Regions from separate parts of the Buttiauxella ferragutiae genome, predicted to be linked through region 1. Evidence: riboswitches for the same ligand, from Rfam matches in the RefSeq annotation. Region 1 holds a riboswitch; each other region holds the start of a gene.
The links. A riboswitch is a leader RNA that binds a small molecule or an ion and turns the genes downstream of it on or off. The one in region 1 is predicted to bind thiamine pyrophosphate.
Positions count from the first base shown of each region.

Region 2: another riboswitch for thiamine pyrophosphate. It lies ahead of thiC (phosphomethylpyrimidine synthase ThiC); the one in region 1 lies ahead of thiM (hydroxyethylthiazole kinase).
Region 3: another riboswitch for thiamine pyrophosphate. It lies ahead of thiB (thiamine ABC transporter substrate binding subunit); the one in region 1 lies ahead of thiM (hydroxyethylthiazole kinase).

Region 1 covers NZ_CP093332.1:1,706,169-1,711,348, reverse strand. Annotated here, with positions in the region: gene MNO13_RS07770 (PfkB family carbohydrate kinase) at 1-859, shown strand, start outside; gene MNO13_RS07765 (GntR family transcriptional regulator) at 970-1,716, opposite strand; gene thiD (bifunctional hydroxymethylpyrimidine kinase/phosphomethylpyrimidine kinase) at 1,787-2,596, opposite strand; gene thiM (hydroxyethylthiazole kinase) at 2,593-3,381, opposite strand; TPP riboswitch at 3,416-3,512, opposite strand; gene MNO13_RS07750 (LuxR C-terminal-related transcriptional regulator) at 3,768-4,370, shown strand; gene MNO13_RS07745 (helix-turn-helix transcriptional regulator) at 4,740-5,180, shown strand, end outside.
Region 2 covers NZ_CP093332.1:5,019,547-5,024,726, forward strand. Annotated here, with positions in the region: gene nudC (NAD(+) diphosphatase) at 1-695, opposite strand, end outside; gene rsd (sigma D regulator) at 789-1,292, shown strand; TPP riboswitch at 1,344-1,454, shown strand; gene thiC (phosphomethylpyrimidine synthase ThiC) at 1,543-3,444, shown strand; gene thiE (thiamine phosphate synthase) at 3,444-4,079, shown strand; gene MNO13_RS23085 (HesA/MoeB/ThiF family protein) at 4,072-4,827, shown strand; gene thiS (sulfur carrier protein ThiS) at 4,811-5,011, shown strand; gene thiG (thiazole synthase) at 5,013-5,180, shown strand, end outside.
Region 3 covers NZ_CP093332.1:763,697-768,876, forward strand. Annotated here, with positions in the region: gene thiP (thiamine/thiamine pyrophosphate ABC transporter permease ThiP) at 12-1,649, opposite strand; gene thiB (thiamine ABC transporter substrate binding subunit) at 1,625-2,608, opposite strand; TPP riboswitch at 2,646-2,745, opposite strand; gene sgrR (HTH-type transcriptional regulator SgrR) at 2,791-4,470, opposite strand; gene sgrT (glucose uptake inhibitor SgrT) at 4,684-4,860, shown strand; gene MNO13_RS03555 (sugar efflux transporter) at 5,022-5,180, shown strand, end outside.

The DNA of each region.
Region 1 (5,180 bases):
TCTGCCGTGGCGCGGTTGCGATATCGAGCTGCAACAACAAAGCGTGAATATCGGCGGCTGTGCACTGAATATCGCACTAACACTGTCACGCCTCGGCATCGCTTCGAAAAATGCGCTGCCCATTGGCCAGGGAACCTGGGCGGATATCATCCGCAGCAGTCTTGAAAAACAAGGCATCGAAAGCGAAATCCACACCAACAGCGGTGATAACGGCTGGTGCCTGGCGCTGGTCGAGCCGGATGGCGAAAGAACGTTTATGTCGTTTCGCGGTGTCGAACATCAGTGGAATCAACCGTGGCTGGATAAGTTACAGCTCGCTCCTGGCACTTTGCTGTCGCTTTCGGGTTATCAACTGGCCGGGCCATGTGCGGAACTGCTGGTGAGCTGGCTTGAATCGCTGAACGGCGTCACGGCATTTATCGATTTTGGCCCACGCATTGCAGATATTCCCGCCCCGCTGCTGACGCGGATTATGGCCTGCAAACCGATTGTTTCGCTTAACCGCCAGGAGGCCGCGATTGCAGCCGAATGGCTGGAGGTGGCTGGCGACAATATAGAAGGGATTTGCCGTGCCTGGCTTGAACGTTATGACGCGCCGCTCATCGTGCGGCTCGATAAACAAGGCGCGTGGTTTGGCTCCCACGACGCCATCGCGCTGGTGGCTCCTTTCCCGGCACAAGTGGTTGATACCATTGGTGCGGGCGATAGCCATGCGGGCGGCACGTTAGCGGGGCTGGCTGCAGGATGGAGTCTGGCAGAGGCCGTTTGTCTGGGAAATGCAGTTGCGTCTTATGTTGTCAGCCATCGGGGCGGCGACTGTGCGCCGTTTCTGGAACAACTATACCGATACCCAAAATAATTCGAGCGGCATCGCGGCGGCAAGAGAGCGAGTCCCGATGAGCTTAGTAAACTAAGTGATTCGGGTGAGAGAACGCAGCCAACAAAGATGCAGCTTGAAGTATGATGGGTCTACTCCTCGCAAACAAAAACGTATAGATCGCTGCGGCAGTAGCTGATGCTGTACTCGATGGGCCGGTTTTGTGGGTCAAAAGCAACCTGTTTGATAACCAGAACCGGCACTGGCGTTTCCAGTTTGATGTGCGACTGGAATTCGCTGTCCGGCATTCTGGCGCTGACGCGGCTACGGGTGCGCTGAGGAATAATGTTCTGGCTGCGAAAGTAGTCATACAATGAAACACCGATTTCATCAGGGTCGGCGATCAACTCCGCAGGAACGTACGATTCTTCCACTGATACCGCATCTTCATCAACGTAACGAATACGTTTGAGCAAGAACACGTCGCTATCTGCCGCCACGGCTAATTGTTCTGCCACTTCCGGCGAGCATTTCACCACCCGTTTATTGACCCACAGCGTGTTCGGCTTTTTACCGCGCAAAACCACCTGTTGAGAAAACCCGCGCGCCTCTTTGAGCGAATACTCAAAAGTGGAGTTAATTTGCGTACCGTAACCTCTGGATCGCGTCACCACGCCGTCGTCTTCCAGCGTCTGCATCGCTTTGCGCACCGTAATGCGCGAAACGCCAGTCAACTGGCTGAGATCGCGTTCGCCCGGCAAAATATTGCCCTGCGGCAAAATACCGCTGCGTACTGCCGCCTTCACCGTTTCGGCGAATTTCAAATACAGCGGCGTGTTATCAGCCTGCGAAAACCGCTGGATAAGTTGCTCAATGAGCTGAGTGTGAACCTGTTCCATGTCGCGCAAATGTCCGGAAGATAAGGTGAAACCAGTATAACTCAATGGTCTTATAGTGGTATTACCTCAATCACCACCATTGGTGAAAATGATGCACCGGTCCAATTCCGTTACCCACTTCCAGCGAATCTGCTTGCTCTAAAGCCTGAGACAACCACGTTTTCGCCGCCAGAATTGTTTGCGGCCAGTCGTGATAGCGTGGATAAAGTGCGGCGAGTGCCGCAGAAAGCGTACAGCCAGTGCCATGAGTATGGCGCGTTTGTACGCGCGGCGCGGTAAAGCGCTGTGCGCCATCGCGGGTAAATAGCCAATCCGGGCTTTCAGCATCGTCAAGATGTCCGCCTTTCATCAATACCGCTTTACAGCCCATAGCTAACAATGCGTCGCCCTGTAGCTTCATTTCGTGTTCATTGCGTGCGTGTGGGGCATCCAGCAAGGCGGCGGCTTCCGGCAGGTTCGGCGTAATCAGCGCCACTTGCGGCAGAAGCCGACGGCGTAAACTGTCAACCGCCGAGGGCGCAAGCAAAGGATCGCCACTTTTCGCCAGCATCACCGTATCGAGCACGACATTTTGTGCGTGGTAAAACGCCAGCCGTTCAGCCACCGCTTCCACAATATCGGTTTCCGCTAACATGCCGATTTTAATGGTATCGATGCGCACATCACTGAGCACGGAGTCCAGTTGCGCGGCAACAAAGGCCGGTTCAATACGATAAACCGACTGCACGCCACGCGTGTTCTGCGCCACTAACGCGGTAATCACACTGGTGCCATATGCCCCCAACGCCGAGAAAGTTTTCAGGTCGGCCTGAATACCCGCGCCGCCGCTCGGGTCGGTTCCGGCAATGGTCAGCGCATTGATACGTGTTAACCCTTTCATGCCAGCGCCTCCCCATTCAGCCCGTAAATTGCGTCGAGAAATGCCGGAATAAAACTCCCGGGACCACGGCTGGCTGATATAGCCTGCTGACCTGCAAACTTCATAAACTGGCAAGCCGCAGCGACGTTATCCAGCCGCGAGCCCGGCAAAGAGCAACAGGCGGCAACTACCGCTGAAAGCGCACAACCGGTGCCGACCACACGCGTCATCAAAATGCCGCCGCCCGACACGCTCCAGCTGTTTTCACCATCGGTAATGTAATCACGCTCACCCGTCACCGCGACAATCGCGCCAGTCAGTCGAGCAAGCGCCTGCGCCGCAGGTAGTGCGGAAAACGCATCATCGGTGCTATCCACGCCTCTTCCACCAGAATGCTCCCCCGCCAGTGCGAGGATTTCAGATGCATTCCCGCGAATGGCCGCAGGTTTTAGCGCGAGCACCTGATGGGCGAATTGAGTACGGAACGTCAGGCCGCCAACGGCAACCGGATCCAGCACCCAGGGTGTGGCGGATTCATTTGCAGCATGAATGGCTGCAAGCATGGCATCACGGCGATCGGCTGTCAGCGTGCCAATATTGACCAGCAGCGCGTCGGCAACCGGGCTAAATTGAGCGGCTTCTTGTGCTTCAATCACCATGGCGGGAGCCGCACCTATAGCCAGCAAAACGTTGGCGGTAAAACTCTGCACGACGTCGTTAGTCATGCAGTGAACAAGCGGGGAAATGTTGCGAAGTTGCTGTAAAGACAAAACGGCGCGGTGGCCGGGTAGCAGGTCAGGCTGCATCATAAAGCTCCTGTCCGGCGTGAAGAAGGGATGCCGGACAGGCATCTGACTTCCCTACGCTGGCATTATCCAGATCAGGTGGTACGGGTATTTCTCAGCCTTCACAAAGAAGGGCACCCCGAGTCATTGATTAATCGTATATGTGATTAATCGCCCATCAGGATAAAGCGAGTGGCCAGCGCTGTAAACCAGGGATATCACTGTGGGCTAAATGGGTTGATTCATTTTTTTAATTCTCGCCATTTCTTCACTTGGCTACCAACCACCAGGAAATCCCCTGGCAATGTCTCATCCCGAGCGAGTTGTCAATTAAGTTTCAGGTTATTTAATTTCAGTATTTATTTCATTACGATCGTTATCCGTTCTATTACTCACCGAGAAACCCCATGCTTACAATTGCGATACGGGAAAATAATAGTCATTTTGCTCATGGTCTAAAAATTATCATTGAAAAAATTTACCGCCAGCGAAATGAAGATTTTTATTTTTTACCCGGCGAAGAACATAGTACTGCCGATATTGTTTTTATGTCACTGGCTGATAATTGGTTTACTGCTGACTGTTTTGAAATTCCCAATGCGACAAAATCCCAACGAGTTATTCTTATTTGCCGACATAAAGAACACCAAAGCCTCATGTTCCGCCCATGCCTGTATATGCTTCCAGTTATCTTTCGCGAAGATGAGGTTGATGAAGTCACCCGTAAAATAGCCCACTGGACGGAGACTGGCTGGCGCAGAAACAACACCACGGCGGTGTCTGCCAGGATTTGCTACTACTGCACCACATGCAATTTCACCAGTGCTGAACGGCAGTTACTTATCTACATCGCCCGGGGACATTCGCTACAGGATGCGGCCCATCTAATGCAGATAGAGGAAGATACTGCAAGAATATATCGTAAAGTGATAATGAAAAAACTGAAAATCCGGGACCAGTATGAGTTGATGAACTTTATAAAAATCCATCTTCTTTCTTTAATTCATTAGCCAATATTTTTGCGCCGCAACGACTAGTTAGCGTTCCTTATCATTTAACACCCACAAATGTTATTATCTCTTTAAGAAACTACTTACATGCTCTTAAGGCATGCCTAATATATTATATTTTTATTTTCTGACAGAATACATTGTAACGATATAATCAGAAGTCTAAATCATTTAGCTTCTGATTAATTTTAGCGATGCAATCTCAGTATTAACTCATACTGTCAGCGAAAAATATGGAAATGACATCTGCTTCAACAGTGACGCTGGTCCAAATCAGAGCGAACACGCCCTCAGTTCGCGCAGTGGATGGCTAAGCATTTGTACATAGCCGCACGCAAACGCAGATATCGTCGTATCAGAAATGGCAGCATGGCCAATCTCTATAGCAGTACAACACTGATTGTCTTTGACCGCCTGGAATACCTGCAACAAAAAAATCACGCAGAACCCCTTGCGCAACCACTTGATCTTATCCTGGTGACAACCGATTCCTGGCTTGCCCTGGCGCTGACGCAACACTTTTTCAAGTCTCAACATACGCAGGTCTGCGCTTCTCTAAAGGAAGTTGAGGCGTGGCTTGAACAAATTCCCCTGCCACGCATTTTCCTCGATCTTGATGGTGTTAATGAAGCGCCCCTTGATATGTTGAATACGATACGGCAATGGCAAAAAACCTGGCCGCAACTCAACATAACGCAATTAACAGCCTGCCGCTGCGTAAGCGCCGTGAAGCTGATTAATGCTGCGTCACGCTTTCCTGTCGTGGAACGCTGGCAGGAAATCACCAATCTGGTCAACCGATTGACACAG
Region 2 (5,180 bases), 2.0 Mb from region 1:
GGCAATTGATCGTAGCGATACCAACCTGCATCAAGTAACTCTTTCGGGTCGATTTCAATCTCACCGCTGTGATATTCCGCCATGAATGCGGTCATCAGCGATTGCGGGAACGGCCACGGCTGCGACGTCACATAGCGTAAATTCTTCACGCGGATACTGCTTTCTTCCATGACTTCCCGTGTCACCGCTTGTTCAAGGGTTTCCCCGACTTCAACAAACCCAGCCAATACCGTGTAAATCCCGTTGCGATGGCGCGTGTGTTGGGCAAGCAGGATATGGTCATCGCGGCGAATAGCCACAATGATGCACGGTGAGATTTGCGGGTAGTAGCGTTCGCGGCAATGGCTGCACAGCATCGCCCATTCGGTTTTGCTGACGTGCATCTCATGGCCGCAATAACCGCAGAATTTGTGCGAGCGATAGAACTCCGCCAGTTGCACACCACGCCCGGCGAGCTGGAACAACCCCACATCCTGGTCAATGACCTGACGAACAGAGCCCATATCCGCACGGCGATTTTGCCGCACCAGCCATACCGGCTCATTTTCCCACTCACCGATGGGCATCCCCATCGCACCATCAAGCTGGAATTCTTGCGCTGCTCCGTGAGGTAGTTCACCTTTTGGTAACCACAATTTTTGCTCATGACTGACGATAAACCAGCCTTGATCTAACTTTTGAATTACACGTTCCATAACCTGGTGCACATCCCCGAGTTCGCTGGTATAAACAAATAGTCATAACTATTTTGGGTACGTTTGCGCTACATTTTACTCACGGAGTCAATCATGCTTAACCAGTTAGAAAATCTGACTGAGCGCGTTGGTGGTAGTAATGCGTTAATCGACCAATGGCTTCATGCCCGCAAACAATTATTGGTGGCTTACTACAATATGGTTGGGATAAAGCCTAACAAGGAATCCCATACTGCGCTCGATGAAAAGGCTCTGGATACTTTTTGCCACAACCTGGTGGATTATCTTTCATCCGGCCATTTCAATATTTATGAACGTATTATCAGTGAAATGGAAGGCAGTAACCCACATTTAGCCGCCACTCACCTCTACTCTCAGATTGAAGCCAATACCCAGCACATCATGGATTTCTACGATTCGCATCTCGAGAGCGCGATCGATGATGATAACTACATTGAGTTCCAGAAAGCGTTGTCCGGTATCGGTGAAGCGCTGGAATCACGTTTTTCGCTGGAAGATAAGCTCATTCTGTTAGCATCCAACCACGATTTAGATAACAGTGCTAATGAGAGCGGCGGGCTGGCACGCCCTGCTTGAGTTCTGCGTTGTTAACGAGTAGTTTACATAGCGACCCGTAGTAATACGGGTTTCTTCTTGTCGGAGTGCCGAGTGCGTCAAGCACCGGCTGAGACCGTTAATTCGGGATCCGCGGAACCTGATCAGGCTAATACCTGCGAAGGGAACAAGAGTAATTCTGCTTTTGGGTTCCCCCGTGTTCGGGCGGTCCACATTCATTACTCCTCCGTTGTTCTGACAAGCCACTTCCTGATAACCACTGGAATGAGCTATGTCTATTACTGAAAAAAAATCAAACCGCCGCGAACAGCGCGCTGCTGCCCAACATTTTATCAATACCCTGGAAGGCACCGCTTTCCCTAACTCTCAGCGTATTTACCTCACTGGTTCGCGTGATGATATTCGCGTGCCAATGCGTGAAATCCAACTAAGCCCAACCACCACGGGTGGCAGCAAAGAAAAGCCGCAATTCATCCCTAACGATGCCATTCCGGTGTATGACACGTCTGGCGCCTACGGCGACCCGGCTATCAACATTGATGTGCTGCGCGGGTTGTCGCCACTACGGGAAAACTGGATTGCCGAACGTAATGATTGCGAAATCCTGACCGACCGCAGCTCTGTCTACACCAAAGAGCGCCTTGCTGATGACGGTCTGGACGAATTGCGTTTTGAAACACAACTCACGCCTCAGCGCGCTAAAGCCGGGAAAACCGTCACGCAACTGCACTATGCACGCCAGGGAATCGTGACGCCGGAAATGGAGTTCATCGCGATCCGTGAAAATATGGGCCGGGAACGCATTCGGGATGAAGTGTTACGCCACCAGCATCCAGGCCAGGGCTTTGGTGCCCGGCTGCCGGAAAATATCACGCCTGAATTTGTGCGCGAAGAAGTCGCGGCTGGCCGCGCCATTATCCCAGCCAACATTAACCATCCTGAATCCGAACCGATGATTATCGGGCGTAATTTCCTCGTTAAAGTGAATGCCAATATCGGTAACTCGGCGGTCACATCGTCCATTGAAGAAGAAGTAGAAAAACTGGTGTGGTCAACGCGTTGGGGCGCAGACACGGTAATGGACCTCTCCACTGGCCGCTATATCCACGAAACCCGCGAATGGATTTTACGTAACAGCCCAGTGCCAATCGGCACCGTGCCTATCTATCAGGCGCTGGAAAAAGTAAATGGCATCGCTGAAGACCTGACCTGGGAAATGTTCCGCGACACACTGCTGGAACAAGCCGAGCAAGGTGTGGACTACTTCACGATTCACGCTGGTGTGCTGCTGCGCTACGTGCCAATGACCGCGAAACGCCTCACTGGCATTGTCTCGCGCGGCGGCTCAATAATGGCGAAATGGTGCCTGTCGCATCATCAGGAAAACTTCCTGTATGAACACTTCCGCGAAATCTGTGAAATCTGCGCGGCTTACGACGTTTCACTCTCTTTAGGCGACGGCCTGCGCCCCGGCTCTATTCAGGATGCCAACGATGAAGCTCAATTCTCTGAACTCCACACGCTGGGCGAGTTAACCAAAATCGCCTGGGAATATGACGTACAGGTGATGATTGAAGGCCCAGGACATGTGCCGATGCAGATGATCCGCCGCAACATGACCGAAGAACTGGAGCATTGCCACGAAGCACCATTCTATACCCTCGGGCCGTTAACCACAGACATCGCACCAGGTTACGACCATTTCACTTCAGGCATTGGTGCTGCGATGATCGGCTGGTTTGGTTGCGCGATGCTGTGTTATGTCACGCCAAAAGAGCATCTCGGCCTGCCAAACAAAGAAGATGTGAAACAAGGGCTGATTACTTACAAGATTGCGGCACATGCCGCAGACCTGGCAAAAGGCCACCCTGGCGCACAAATCCGCGACAACGCCATGTCAAAAGCGCGCTTCGAATTCCGTTGGGAAGACCAGTTTAATCTCGCGTTAGACCCGTTCACCGCGCGCGCTTATCACGATGAAACGTTGCCGCAGGAATCCGGCAAAGTTGCGCACTTCTGTTCGATGTGCGGGCCAAAGTTCTGCTCAATGAAAATCTCCCAGGAAGTCCGCGATTTCGCCGCCAAACAAGCCATTGAAGTTGGTATGGAAGACATGTCGCAATCTTTCCGTGCGAAAGGTGGCGAAATTTATCTGCGTCAGGAGGAAGTGTGATAAATCAATCCGCATTCCCCCCTGTCCCACGACGGCTGGGCTTGTATCCGGTAGTAGATAGCGTTGAATGGATTGCCCGTTTGCTAGAAGCAGGCGTGCGCACTATTCAGTTGCGTATCAAAGATAAGCGTGACGATGAGGTTGAAGCCGATATTGTTGCGGCAATCAAACTCGCCCATAGCTCCAAAGCTCGTCTGTTCATCAACGATTACTGGCAACTGGCAATCAAGCATCGCGCTTACGGCGTACATCTGGGCCAGGAAGATATGGACGTTGCCAATCTGGATGCCATTCGCGATGCGGGCCTGCGCCTCGGGCTTTCCACGCATGACAATATGGAAATGGATCGCGCCCTGTCGGCGCGCCCCTCTTACATTGCGCTGGGGCATGTTTTCCCTACCAACACCAAGCAGATGCCGTCGGCCCCGCAAGGGCTTTCGCAACTCGCAGCGCATATCAAAACGTTGGGCGATTACCCGACTGTCGCCATCGGTGGGATAAGTATTGAACGCGTTCCGGCGGTACTCGCCACGGGCGTTGGAAGTGTCGCGGTGGTGAGCGCAATTACTCTGGCTCCAGACTGGCGAGCGGCAACCGCACAGCTACTGGAGCTTGTGGGAGCCGGCGATGAATGATGCCGATTTCATGCGTTACAGCCGCCAGATGCTGCTGGAAGACATCGCCATTGAAGGGCAGCAAAAACTGCTCGCCAGCAAAGTGTTAATCGTCGGGCTTGGCGGACTAGGTTCGCCAGCCGCGCTGTATCTGGCTGCGGCGGGCGTTGGTACGCTGATTCTGGCTGACGATGACCTTGTGCATATTAGCAATCTTCAGCGCCAGATTTTGTTCACTTCAAACGATCTAGACCAACCAAAATCCCTGGTCGCCCAACGCCATCTACAGCAACTTAATCCTGATATCGAACTTCAGGTTATTAGTGAACGGCTGGCGGGAAAATTACTCAGGCAGACGGTAAAAAACGCCGATTTAGTACTGGATTGCAGCGACAACCTGGCAACGCGTCATGCTATTAACGCGGCGTGCGTTACGCATAGCAAGCCGCTGATTTCCGCCAGCGCAGTCGGTTTTGGCGGGCAACTGATGGTGCTGACACCGCCGTGGGAAAATGGCTGTTATCGCTGTGTGTGGCCGGATGAACACGAGCCGGAACGTAATTGCCGCACCGCAGGAATCATCGGCCCGGTGGTGGGTGTAATGGGAACATTGCAGGCACTGGAAGCGATAAAACTACTGAGCGGAATGCTCCCGGCCAGCGGTTCTTTGCGCCTGTTCGACGGCCGTCAACATAGCTGGCGCACCCTCGCTATGCAGAAAGCGGCGGGCTGCCCGGTATGCGGAGGGCAAGATGCACATTCAGTTTAACGACGAGCCGATACAATGCGTGGAAAACCTGACATTGGCAAAGCTGCTGGAACAATTGCGTTTCTTGCAGCCAGGCGTCGCGCTGGCGATCAACCAGACCATCATTCCGCGTGAGCAATGGGAAACTTATTTGTTGAGTGATGGCGACCAGATCCTGCTTTTTCAGGCTATAGCCGGGGGCTAACATGCTAAAGATTGCTGATAAAACTTTCTCATCACGCTTGTTTACTGGCACCGGGAAATTCTCCTCACCACAGATGATGGTTGAAGCGATTCGCGCTTCTGGCTCACAGTTAGTCACGATGGCGATGAAACGTGTCGATTTGCGTAACCATAACGATGCTATCCTCGCG
Region 3 (5,180 bases), 940 kb from region 1:
GTTCCCAGTCTTCATTCACTTGCCGCCTTCCTGCAACCCGAATCATTTTGGGAATAGCGTCCCGGAAGTTTTTCAATCAATGTGAATAAAGCAAAGCACAGTATCAGCAGGACAAGCGCGGTAACGGCACCATCCTGGCTGCGATATGAACCAATTTGTTGATAGAGATAAAACGGCAGCGTGCGGAAATCTTCATTGCCGAACAACGCCACCACGCCGAAATCACCAATCGACAGCACGCAGGCAAACGCCAGTGCTTGTGCCAGTGGGCGCTTGAGTGCACGCAACTCAATGTAACGCAGACGGTTTACGCCCGTAATGTTCAGCGACTGGCACAGCTTGTTGTAGCGTTCTGCGACATCTAACATTGGGTTTTCCAGCACTTTTAGCGCGTAGGGAATTGCCATCAACGCATTGGTGAAAATCACAATGCCATCGGCGGATTGCGGCAGGCCCACGGTGTTATTGAGCAGCAGGAAAAAGCCGGTCGCCAGCACGATACCCGGCATCGCCAGAATCAACATACCGCTGAGCTCCAGCGCCTGGCCTGCAAAAGCGCGGTTGCGCAGGCGCAATTCCCGCGAGCTCCACAGCAACATCACCGTGATGACCACGCTTATTAACCCAGCGCCAACCGCAATTCTTAACGAGGTAAATAATGCCTGCCACAGTACCGGTTGCGACAACACGCTGTTAAAGCCACTATTGATGCCATCAATGATTACTGCCAGCAGCGGCGGTAATAACAGCAAGAGAGCAAGGGTGATGAGTAGCCCGTCGCACAGTTTGCGGCGCAGGTTATCTTGCGGATCACGCCAGCTTTGCATTTGGCTGACGCCGGCTGAAATGGCTCTGCTCAGCCGCTGGCTCATCAGCACCAGACCCAAACAGCAAACCATCTGCACCATGGCGAGCAGAGCCGCCCGTGCGGGGTCGTAGTCGTAACTCAGCGCCTGGAAGATAGCCAGCTCGATAGTGGTCGCCTGCGGGCCGCCACCCAGCGATAGCACGGTGGCAAAGCTTGCGAAACAGAGCATAAAAATCAGTGCCGCAGCGGGCAGAATTTGGCGGCGCAACCACGGCCACTCGACAAAACGGAAGAAATTCCAGCCTTGCATGCCCAGTTGCGCAGCAACCTGGCGTTGTTCGTTGGGGATATTTTCCAGTGCCTGTAGCAGCAGGCGTGTCGCCATCGGTAAGTTGAAAAAGACGTGGGCCAGTAGAATGCCCTTCAGGCCGTAAGGCGAGAAACTCCATTCGATGCCAAGCCTTGCGCACAACACGGCCAGCCAGCCTTCGCGCCCATACACTGTCAGAATCCCGAATACCGCCACCAACACGGGCAGAACCAGCGTCATTGCGCACAGGCGTAACAGCGCAACGCGCCCGGGGAAGCGGCGGCGATACAGGGCGCGAGCGAGGAAAATAGCCGGGAACACGGAAAGGCTTGCTGAGAGAAACGCCTGCCAGAAAGAGAAACGCAGCACGTGCCACAAATAGCTATCCTGCACCAGCGCACGGATATCGGTTTGTGGCGCGTTAAACCACAACGCCATAAAAGCCGCCAGGGCTACGGCTACCACCAGTGTGGCGGCACATAGCCCTGGAATCAGCCAGCCGGGAATTAGCGACTGACGGCGCGTTGCCATTCGCTAATCCAGTTGGCGCGTTGTTTAGACACTTCTGCGGCGCTGTATTCCAGCGTGTTGTTCGGTTTGACCAGCCCGTTAAATCCTTCAGGCAATTTCACATCGGTCACCGGATACATCCAGTTGCCGGTGGCCACAGTGTTCTGGAAGCCCGGTGAAGTGATAAATTTCATGAATTTTTCAGCCAGTTCAGGCTGCTTGCTGGATGCCAGGCGTCCGGCCACTTCCACCTGTAAATAATGCCCTTCGCTAAAATTAGCCGCAGCATAGTTATCTTTTTTCTCTTCAATAATGTGATAAGCCGGAGAGGTGGTGTAGCTCATCACTAAATCGCCTTCACCTTTCAGGAACAGGCCATAAGCCTCGGACCAGCCTTTGGTGACGGTGACCGTTTTCTTCGCAAGCTTTGCCCAGGCTTCAGGCGTTTTATCGCCATACACTTTCTGCATCCACAGCAGCAGGCCCAGGCCTGGTGTGCTGGTGCGCGGGTCCTGATAAATCACTTTCCATTGTTGGTCACTTTCGACCAGTTCTTTCAGGCTTTTCGGTGGGTTTTTCAGTTTGTTTTTATCGTAGACGAAAGCGAAATAGCCGTAATCGAAGGGAACGAAAGTGTCGTTTGTCCAGCCGCCTGGGATCTTCAACGCGCTAATGTCTGTTTTGCTCGGCGCAAATAATTTAGTCTGCGCGGCAGCTTCCAGAAGGTTGTTATCCAGTCCCAGAACCACGTCAGCTTTGCTGTTTTTACCTTCCATCCGCAGGCGGTTGAGCAGCGAAACGCCATCTTCCAGCGCCACGAATTTCAGCTGGCAATTACAGTCAGCCTCAAAGGCTTTTTTCACCGCAGGCCCTGGCCCCCAGTCGGCAGCAAAGGAGTCGTAGGTATAAACAGTCAGCAGGGGTTTGGCAAAAACGGGGGCGGCGATCAGTGCCAGCAACGGCAGGAATTTTTTGAACACTTTGCACCTCTTAGAATTAGGGGTGGCAAAGGACATTTGAGAATAGAGCCTCAAATCCCTTCGCCGGCGTTATCCGGATCAGGTTCGACGGGTATTATCTCAGCCAGACTTTCGCCTTAGCACCCCGTTGAGAACGCGTGCATTGTAATAACTTTGTGAATGATTCGAAAGCATTATACCCGTCATATTTCAAGCCGCAGGGGGGTTGGCTCCGGTGGGGCAAACCACGCCGATTTAAAGTCAAACCATCCCAGTGTGTTCATACGCACACCACGCATACTGCGTTGCCCTTCGATGCGTAGCCAGTGGTGGATTAACGGTAAAATATCATTGTTTTCAACCAGGTTCTGGCACCACTCAGGCAGAGAAAGCTCGCCGTTATGCCAGTTGCGGGTATCCGTTTCCCAGTCGATAGCAATGCACTTTTGAATCAGCGGCACTTCATAAAGATGCGAGTAAAGCGAAAACTCTAACGGCAGGGTGAAATTCGCGCTATTGAGCCAGATATCGCTGACAGCATCGCCCTGATGCCACTCTTCATAACTGACTTCTTGAACCACCAGTTTTACGCCAACACGTGCCAGCAATTCTTCCATCACTTTGCTGATTACCCGATGTTCGACGTGATCGCGATAAAACGTCAGCGTCACGGATTCCAGCCCGGCCGGTTTTTCGACGGCTGGTTGTGGATGCGTGTGGTGCCAGCGTGGCAGCAGTCCGTAAGCCGGGAACCAGTACTGCTGGTTTTGCTCGCCCGCGCTATACAGCAGATGAATCGGTGCCAGCACATGACTGAGCCAGCGGCGCACTTCTTTATTGCTGCCGGCGCTTGAGCGGTTATCAAATAAAATGTAGTAGCAGCCTTCTTCAAGGCGGCTTTCGACGGCTTTCTCGCTGTCGGGCATTCCCGATAATTGCACCGCACAGCTGACCTCTTCGCCAATGTCCGGCAGCACCCAGAAATTCACTTCGTCAATCAATGCGCGATAACCAAAGTAATCGTCATAGGCCTGAATTTTCAGCTGGTTAGTATTATTGCGCACCACCGAATAGGGACCGGTGCCGACTGGCTGGCGGGAAAAATGGCTTAAGGTTTGCCATTCGCGTGGCAGGATCATCGCGTTAACGCTACCCAGCAACCACGGCAGCCAGTTATCGGGCTGTGAGAGCTTAATATCCAGCGTCCAGGCTGTCGGAGAAGTAATTTCCGTGATATGCGAATACAGCGGCAAAGAGCTGATGCGTTGTAGGGACGTCGTCACATCCAGCATATCCAGCTCACGGCCATGGTGAAAATGAATGCCGGGGCGCAGATAAAAACGCCAGTGTAATGGGGATATTTGTTGCCAGTGGTGCGCAATATCCGCTTCCAGTTCCCCATTTTCCTCATTTATACGGATCAGTCCGCTGAAAATTTGCCGGGCAATATGCGTTTCTGAACGGCGCAAAGCGGAGCCGGGCAACAGATTGAGCAGCGGGCGATAGTAGAGAACGCGCAGAATATGCCGCCCTTGCCGGAAGCTGCGCCCAAGGTGAGAAATCAGCATTTGGCGCACGGCAGCTTTATCGCCGACTATCTGCACCAGTTGGTCAATCCTGTCCTGCTCAAGAAGGTCTTCGGCGCGCTGTTGCTGGAGTGCAAGGCCGGTATACAAGAACTCAAGCTGTGAACGCTTGCCGCGTCCGACTTCCGCTTTCCAGCTCAGCCAGCCCTTTTCCTGCATCGCGCTAAGCAATGTACGCATATGGCGGCGGGAGCAATTCAGCAAATCGGCCAAATCATTCAACGTCGTTTCTTGCGGCTTACCTTCAAAGTTTTGCCACAAACGGATGAACTGTTGTTGCAGACGACCAGACGACATAAAAGAGGAACTCCCGGCAGAAACTCATCAATTTAACTTTCCTCATATTACGCCAATAATCATCAACGTTGAAAGCGAGGAGGTACAACCCCGTCATACTTCAAGTCGTTGGTGCGTTGGCTACTCGCGTTCACCCCAGTCACATAGTTATCTATGCTCCTGGGGACTCACGCGTTTGCCGCCTTCCCACAACTTGAATTATTTGGGGTTTTTATGAAACGGTCGCCAGTGGTTAAGTTTTATCAACAGTATTTTGCCGCAACCCAAAGTGTTTCTGTTGGATGGCTGGCTCGCCTGAAAGCAGAGCAACGTCTGGAGATGCTTGAGAACTTAATGCAGTGGGAGTCCGCGTTCGTAGAGCACCAAATCGCTGACAGCAAGTGTGACTGAGAATTGGTGGTTTTCACCTGGCCAGCAGATTAATACTGCTGGCTTTTTTATACCCGTCATTCTTCGAGCCGCAGTGCCGCCTTCTCGCAACTCGAATTATTTAGGGTATAGTCGAGGCCTTGCACACTTATCACCCGCTTAAGTAAAAAGGATCTTTCTGCATGATTTGGTTTCTGACCAAAGGACGACGCCTTAACCCGGTGTACGCCGCATTTATGATTGTGGCTTTCATGATGGGGATTGCGGGGGCACTCCAGGCGCCCACTCTTAGCCTGTTTTTAAGTCGCGAAGTGGAAGTGCGCCCATTCTGGGTTGGCCTG